DNA from 2 places in the Rhizobium sp. BK312 genome. Region 1 is predicted to be linked to the other one. Evidence: predicted binding sites of a transcription regulator. Region 1 holds the regulator's gene; the other holds the start of a gene.
What was found. The regulator HrcA, encoded in region 1, represses chaperone genes, less so after heat shock. The targets are predictions, from matches to a motif close to GTTAGCACTCNCNNNNNGNGAGTGCTAAC.
Positions count from the first base shown of each region.

Region 1 (4,154 bases):
GCTGCTCTTCCGCAGCCCCGGCAACGAGCACTTGAACATCGTCTACCGCCGTCAGGACGGCAACATTGGCTGGATCGACGCAGCCAATATCAAAGGCTGAGAATAGAAGATAAGCGGCGGCCGCGCATCATCGCAGCTGGCCGCCGCTTGCCCGTCATCGGTTCTCGGCGACACGAAGGATAAAGAGAATGGCATTGGCAGATTTGCTACAGCAAGATGCGATCATCCCCGCCTTGAAGGCAAATTCCAAAAAACAACTGCTTCAGGAGTTGGCCGCCAAAGCTTCCAAGCTGACCGGATTGCCCGAGCGCGAAATCTTCGACGTCGTACTGCAGCGCGAGCGCCTCGGCTCCACCGGTGTCGGGAACGGTATCGCCATTCCTCATGGCAAGCTTGCCAGCATCAAGTCCATCGCCGGCATTTTCGCGCGCCTTGAAGCGCCTGTCGATTTCGAGGCGCTAGACGACCAGCCCGTCGATCTCGTCTTCCTGCTGCTCGCACCCGAAGGGGCCGGCGCAGACCACCTGAAGGCGCTCTCGCGCATCGCCCGCGTTCTGCGGGACCAGGATCTCGTCGCCAAACTCCGCGCCACCGATTCCGCCTCCGCTATCTACGCTTTCCTCAACGAGGAGCAGGCATCCAACGCTGCCTGACGGCTTGGATCGCATCGGACCAAGGCAAAAATAAGAGCCGGACGATCAGAGATCGTCCGGCTCTTTCTTTTATTGGCGTTGCCCGAAAGAGGATCAGGCGTCTTTTTCATCCAGCGGGCTGTTGGCGCCCTGCTCGGCATTTTCGACAATCTTGGGGCCACCCTTGGCAACGCCGACCATGGCCGGGCGCAGAACGCGATCGCCAATGGCGAAACCTGCCTGCACCACCTGAACGACCGTGTTGTTCGGCACCTCGGGATTGGGCACTTCGAACATGGCCTGATGGAAATTGGGATCGAACTTCTGTCCGATCGGTTCGAGCTGGCGCACGCCGTGACGCTCGAGAGCCGACAACATCGAACGCTCAGTCATCTCGACGCCTTCGATCAGCGTCTTAAGGCCGGCTTCAGCGCCGGCGCGTGCTTCAGCCGGAATGGCATCCAGCGTGCGGCGCAGATTGTCTGCCACCGAGAGCATGTCGCGGGCAAAGCTTGCCACGGAATAGGACTTTGCATCCTTCACATCGCGCTCGGTGCGACGACGGAGGTTGTCCATCTCGGCAGCCAGGCGAAGATACCGATCGCGCAGTTCGCCGTTTTCGGCCTTCAGCAGCTCAACCGGATCTGGCTGGGACGGCTCGGCCGCATCTACGGTTTCCGCTGCATCCTGCGCGAAATCCGCTGACGTGTCGGCCGCCGTGGCGTCAGGTCCGGTTTTTGTTGTTTCGTCGGTCATGACGGTCTCCGAATTGCTTGGTCTTTGGATGTGCCCGATATCGAGGTTTGCTCGGAAAAAATCAAGGCTTTGTCGAGAAGAACAGCCAATTCACGGCTTTGCGATGACGGCAATACCTCTGCCTGCTCATTGCTGCCGCTTGTGACATCGGCTGTTCAGCCCTCCCTACCAGTGGTATTCTGAAATACATCTCAGCACAGCGAGGTGAGATCAATGTCTAATGGCAAATCCCTTTCAGGCAAGTGTTTCTGTGGCGCGGTGGAAATCGCAGTTGATGGCGAGCCAATGGCGATGGGCTACTGCCATTGCGACTCCTGTCGGGAATGGTCGGCAGGGCCGATCAATGCCTTCTCGCTCTGGCCGCCGGAAGCCGTGCACGTCACCAAAGGCGCGGACAAGATCGGCAGCTACCAGAAGACCGAGAAGAGCGTGCGCAAGTGGTGCACGGTCTGCGGCGGTCATCTTCTGACGGAACATCCGCCGTGGGGCGTGACCGATGTCTACGCGGCCGTCCTGCCCGACCTCGATTTTCAGCCTGGCGTGCATGTCAACTACGAGACGACGGTGCTGCATCTGAAAGACGGGCTGCCGAAGCAGAAGGACTTGCCAGCCGAAATGGGCGGATCGGGAACCTTGCTTCCCGATTGACCTTAGCCGCTAGAGTGGTTCAGTTTTCCACGGAATCCCTGAACCGCTCTATCTCTTTGTTGCCTCGCAATTCCGGACGGAAAACCGCTGCGCACTTTTCCTGGAATTGCTCTAGATCCTCTCCTCAGATTCCAGGTCGCGAAAGCCGCGAGATCAGCTGCGCGGTATAATCGACCATGGGCACGATGCGGGCGTAGTTCAGCCGCGTCGGGCCGATGACACCGACGGCGCCGACGATGCGGTCATCATCATCGCGATAGGGCGCAACGATCAGCGAAGAGCCCGACAGCGAGAAGAGCTTGTTTTCCGAGCCGATGAAGATGCGTACACCCGGTCCGCTTTCGGCGAGATTGAGGATCTCGATCAGGCTGTCCTTCTTCTCCAGATCGTCGAAAAGCAGGCGCAGACGATCCAGATCCTCCGCGCCGCCGATTTCGGCGAGTAGATTGGAATGACCTCGAACGATAAGCTGCGTCGGCTTGCCGTCGTCATCGCCGCCGGACCAGACGGCGATGCCGCGCTCGACCAGCTGATGGGAGAGGCTATCCAGCTCCTGGCGCACGCTTTCCTTGAGAGTTTGCAGCTGCCGCCGCAATTCCGGCATCGTCTGGCCGGTCATATGGGCGTTGAGGAAGTTGGCCGCTTCCGTCAGCTGCGACGATGTGGTGCCGGCCGGCAGCTCGATAATGCGGTTTTCCACCTGATCGTGCTCGCCGACGAGCACGGCGAGTGCCTTGGTCGGCTCCAGCCGGATGAATTCCACATGTTTGAGAACCGGATCGCTCTTGGAGGTGATGACGAGACCGGCGCCGCGCGAGATGCCCGACAGCACCCGGCTTGCCTCCGACATCATCGATTCCACCGGCTGGTCGCGATTGCTGCCGCGCACCTGCCGGTCGATATTGGCGCGGTCCTCGGCCGAGAGATCGCCGACCTGCATGAAAGCATCGACGAAGAAGCGCAGGCCCACCTGGGTCGGCAAGCGCCCGGCGCTCACATGCGGCGAATAGATGAGCCCCAGCTCTTCCAGATCGCTCATGACATTGCGCACGGAAGCCGGCGACAGCGACATGGGCAAGAGGCGCGAGAGATTGCGCGAGCCCAATGGCTCGCCGTTCTCAAGATAGCCTTCGACGATGCGACGGAAGATTTCCTTGGAGCGTTCGTCCAGTGCAGCAATGACATCCGAGACCGACGATGTCGTGAATACCATTTTGCTGTCAGATCCATTCCGTTGAGCCTTGGGCAAAATATAATCATTCAGTTAGCAATGGCAAAAGGTAAAAATGCCGCCATGGCTGCCGAGCGGCTTTGCAGCCTGCTTTTCCTTTGCAAAAGCCGCCTGTGGGTCGTAGAAGCGGTCAACAAACTTTCAGGAGAGTGGAATGCGGCCTTCAGGCAGAAAAACCGACCAGATGCGCAAGGTGTCGTTCGAGCGCAATTTTTCCAAGCATGCGGAAGGCTCCTGCCTGGTGAAATTCGGCGATACGCATGTGCTCTGCACGGCAAGCCTGGAGGACAAGACGCCGCCATGGCTGCGCAACAGCGGCAAGGGCTGGGTCACGGCCGAATACGGCATGCTGCCGCGCGCAACCGGCGAGCGCATGAAGCGCGAAGCTGCCGCCGGCAAGCAGGGTGGCCGTACGCAGGAAATCCAGCGCCTCATCGGCCGATCGCTGCGCGCCGTCGTCGATCTCAAGGAACTCGGCGAGCGCCAGATCACCGTCGATTGTGACGTCATCCAGGCCGATGGCGGCACGCGCACGGCCTCGATCACCGGTGGCTGGATCGCGCTTTACGACTGCCTGAAGTGGATGGAAAGCCGCAACATGGTGAAGGTCGAGCGCGTGCTGAAGGATCACATCGCCGCCATCTCCTGCGGCATCTTCGCCGATCAGCCTGTCATCGATCTCGACTATCTTGAGGATTCCTCGGCCGAGACCGACGCCAATTTCGTCATGACGGGCAAGGGCGGCATCGTCGAGATCCAGGGAACGGCTGAGGGTGCCCCCTTCAGCGAAGAGGAATTCGCCACGCTGATGCATCTGGCCAAGAACGGCATTGCCGAACTGGTGGAGCTGCAGAAGCAGGCTATCGCCTGAGGATATTTTGAATGGC
Region 1 covers NZ_JACHZP010000005.1:307,625-311,778, reverse strand. Annotated here, with positions in the region: gene hpf (ribosome hibernation-promoting factor, HPF/YfiA family) at 1-100, shown strand, start outside; gene ptsN (PTS IIA-like nitrogen regulatory protein PtsN) at 189-653, shown strand; gene grpE (nucleotide exchange factor GrpE) at 747-1,388, opposite strand; gene FHT85_RS16385 (GFA family protein) at 1,602-2,036, shown strand; gene hrcA (heat-inducible transcriptional repressor HrcA) at 2,161-3,249, opposite strand; gene rph (ribonuclease PH) at 3,422-4,138, shown strand; gene FHT85_RS16370 (VOC family protein) at 4,150-4,154, shown strand, end outside.

Region 2 (4,154 bases), on a different contig from region 1:
GGATGGCGATGTCTTCCAGCATGGCCTTGCGGCGATCACCGAAGCCCGGAGCCTTGACGGCAGCGATCTTCAGGCCGCCGCGCAGCTTGTTGACGACGAGGGTCGCAAGAGCTTCGCCTTCGACGTCTTCAGCGATGATGAGGAGCGGCTTGCCGGTCTGAACGACGGCTTCGAGAACCGGAAGCATGGCCTGCAGGTTCGAGAGCTTCTTCTCATGCAGGAGGATGAACGCGTCTTCGAGGTCGGCGATCATCTTTTCCGGGTTGGTCACGAAGTAGGGGCTGAGGTAGCCGCGGTCGAACTGCATGCCTTCGACGACTTCGAGTTCGGTTTCGGCGGTCTTGGCTTCTTCAACCGTGATGACGCCTTCATTGCCGACCTTCTGCATGGCTTCAGCAATATCGAGACCGATCTGCTTTTCGCCGTTTGCGGAGATCGTGCCGACCTGGGCAACTTCTTCCGAGGTGTTGATCTTCTTGGCCTTGGCCTGGAGATCCTTGACGACTTCTGCAACAGCGAGGTCGATACCGCGCTTCAGATCCATCGGGTTCATGCCGGCTGCAACAGCCTTGGCACCTTCGCGAACGATCGCCTGGGCAAGAACGGTTGCGGTGGTGGTGCCGTCACCGGCGACGTCGTTGGTCTTCGAAGCAACTTCGCGGACCATCTGGGCGCCCATGTTTTCGAACTTGTCTTCGAGTTCGATTTCCTTGGCGACGGAGACGCCGTCCTTGGTGATGCGCGGAGCGCCGAAGGACTTGTCGATGACGACGTTACGACCCTTCGGGCCGAGCGTGACCTTCACTGCGTCAGCGAGGATGTCGACGCCACGAAGCATCTTTTCGCGGGCGCTGCGGCCGAATTTTACTTCTTTAGCTGCCATGTTTGAAACTCCTGAATTCGCGTTTTCCGGGCTTTAAGACCCGTCAGCTTTATCGGAAAAGGGAACCGGCCAATTAGCCGATGATGCCCATGATGTCGGCTTCCTTCATGATCAGAAGGTCTTCGCCGTTGAGCTTGACTTCAGTGCCCGACCACTTGCCGAACAGAACGCGATCGCCAACCTTGACGTCGAGTGCTACGACCTTGCCGGCCTCATCACGAGCGCCGGAACCGACGGCGACGATTTCGCCTTCCTGCGGCTTTTCCTTGGCGGTGTCGGGAATGATGATCCCACCCTTGGTCTTTTCTTCCGACTCGACGCGACGAACGACGACGCGGTCATGAAGGGGGCGGAAATTGGTGCTTGCCATTGTCTAATCCCTCGATCAAATGACATTCACGGATCAGCGGGGATCCGTATGGATTTTGTTAGCACTCATCCTCAGAGAGTGCTAGCGACCGTGATTTAGGGGTGGCTTCCGGACGAGTCAAGGACAGCACTGTGAATTTTTTGCGGCGCGCCTCGGCTTGTTTTGAGGATGATTAACGCCCATGGCGAAGCCGCGTAGCATGTAGTTGCAAAGGTTCTCTCATTTTGCCCTCGTGAAGACAGGGTCAGGTCAAGCCTTTTCCAGAGCGTCATCCCGTTGCTTCCGCTGCGCAATCTTGCCGCTCGCCGACCTTGCCCACGCCTGCTGCTCAGGCCTTGTGCGACGCAAAAACCTTGCATGGCGCTCTTGTAATTTGCCGGCCGGTTTGCGATGTCAGCCCGTGATTTATTTGATGCGAGGACGGCATGGGCAAACGGATCGAGAGCTTTCGCGACATCGGCGGACTTTATGATGTTGCGCTCTGCGATGTCTGGGGCGTGCTCCATAACGGCGTCACGGCCTACAAGGAAGCCTCCATCGCGCTCGAAGCCGCCCGCGACGAAGGCCTTGCGGTCGTCCTCATCACCAACTCTCCGCGCGTTGCTCTGAAGGTCGTCGAGCAGCTGCGTGCGATCGGTGTTCCCGACAGCGTCTACGATCGCATCATCACCTCGGGCGATGTCACCCGCAAGCTGATTGCCGAGGGACCGAAGAAGGTGTTTCTGCTCGGTCCGGAGCGCGACATTGGTATCCTCGAAGGTCTTGACGTTCAGCGGGTCGATGCCGGCGAAGCGGAAAGCATCGTCTGCACCGGCTTCTTCGATGACGAGACCGAAACGCCTGACGATTATACCGAGATGCTGACGGCCTGGGCGGCCCGCCACGTACCGCTGATCTGTGCCAACCCGGATCTGGTGGTCGAGCGCGGCCATCGCATGATCCCCTGCGCCGGCGCCATGGCCGCCTATTACGAGCGGCTCGGCGGCCAGACGCGCATCGCCGGCAAGCCGCACCAGCCGATCTACGATGCAGCGATCGCGGCCGCCCGCGAGGTCAAGAGCGAATTTCCGCTGTCGCGCGTGGTGGCAATCGGTGATGGCATGCCGACCGACGTGCGCGGCGCACTCGATTACGGCCTCGATCTTCTTTATATCAGCCATGGCATCCACGCCCGCGAATATGTCGTCGAGGGGCATACGGATGAGGCCGCTCTCGGCGCCTTCCTGGCGCGCGAACAGGCCTCGCCGAAGTGGTGGATGCCGCGCCTTGTCTGAGGAGGGTGGCAGTCGATGACCGTTTTCCACCGCAACGAAACCCGCGAGCCGCTTCCCGATGCCTTGAAGGGCGGCGTGGTCGCCATCGGCAATTTCGACGGCGTGCACCGCGGCCATCAATCGGTGCTGACGCGCGCACTGGAGATCGCCAGAGAGCGCGGCATTCCGGCTCTGGTGCTGACTTTCGAGCCGCATCCGCGCACGGTCTTCAAGCCCGATCAACCCGTGTTCCGCCTGACGCCTGCGCCTTTGCGAGCGCTGCTGCTGGAAGCGCTCGGCTTCAACGCCGTTATCGAATATCCTTTCGATCGCACTTTCTCGCAGCGCTCGGCGGATGAATTCGTGCATTCGATCCTGATCGACTGGCTGCACGCATCGGAAGTCGTCACCGGCTTCGATTTTCATTTCGGCCATGATCGTCAGGGAGGCCCCGCCTTCCTCATGAATGCCGGCAGTCACAACGGCTTCGGCGTGACGTTGATCGATGCCTTCCGCGACGAAAACACGGAGGTCATCTCGTCGAGCCGCATTCGTACGCTGCTCGCGGACGGCGACGTTGCCCAAGCCGCCGGTCTGCTCGGCTATCGCTATACCGTTCAGGCGCCTGTCATCGGTGGCGAAAAGCTCGGTCGCACGCTCGGCTTCCCTACGGCAAACATGCAGCTGCCACCCGAGACATCGCTGAGGGCAGGCATCTATGCGGTTCGCTTTCGAACGGCCGATGGCACCATCCGCGATGGCGTCGCCAGTTACGGCCGGCGTCCGACGGTAACGGACAACGGGGCGCCGCTGCTGGAAACCTTCGTTTTCGATTTCAGCGGCGATCTCTATGGCCAGATCTGTTCGGTCTCCTTCTTCGGTTATCTCCGCCCCGAACTGAAGTTCGACGGTCTCGATCCGCTGGTCGCGCAGATCCGCAAGGATGAGGACGAGGCACGCGCGCTGCTCGCCGGTGTCCAGCCGCTCAGCGAACTCGACCGGGTCATCGCTTTCAGCTGATTTTACTCGCCGAATTGCGCGCGGGGATTGCGGCGCTGCAATATCTTTTTGCCTTGAGCGGGTGGGAAGGATGTTGCAATGCTCATATAGCCGGGTGCGAGTCGCCGCGCCCATTTTCCGAAAGGCGCACGAGATGGATAAACGTTTCGGGACGGCGGCCTGCTGGCTGCTCGTTATTCCCTATATTGGTTTGCTTTGGGTCCCCTTCTACAACAGCCACGATCCTGTGCTGTTGGGTTTCCCTTTCTTCTACTGGTATCAGCTGGCGTGGGTGCCAATCACCGCTATTCTGACCTGGATCGCCTATCGGAGCATGCGCCATGATAACTGATATCGATCCGACTGCGCTTGCCGTCTTCATCTTCTTTTTGGCGCTCGTCACCGTCATGGGCTTTGTAGCTGCCCGCTGGCGTAGGCCGAAGACCCTTGCTCATATCGACGAATGGGGCCTCGGCGGCCGCACCTTCGGGACCTGGATCACCTGGTTCCTGGTCGGCGGCGATTTCTACACCGCTTACACCGTGATCGCCGTCCCGGCGCTGGTCTACACGGTCGGCGCCTATGGCTTCTTCGCGCTGCCCTATACGATCGTCGTCTATCCGTTCGTCTTCATGGTCATGCCGCTTCT
Region 2 covers NZ_JACHZP010000003.1:110,894-115,047, forward strand. Annotated here, with positions in the region: gene groL (chaperonin GroEL) at 1-883, opposite strand, end outside; gene groES (co-chaperone GroES) at 957-1,253, opposite strand; gene FHT85_RS09145 (TIGR01459 family HAD-type hydrolase) at 1,679-2,527, shown strand; gene FHT85_RS09150 (bifunctional riboflavin kinase/FAD synthetase) at 2,543-3,526, shown strand; gene FHT85_RS09155 (DUF3311 domain-containing protein) at 3,660-3,857, shown strand; gene mctP (monocarboxylate uptake permease MctP) at 3,847-4,154, shown strand, end outside.
Region 2: a site for HrcA is predicted at 1,311-1,339, ahead of groES (co-chaperone GroES). Genes of this name have one in related genera too.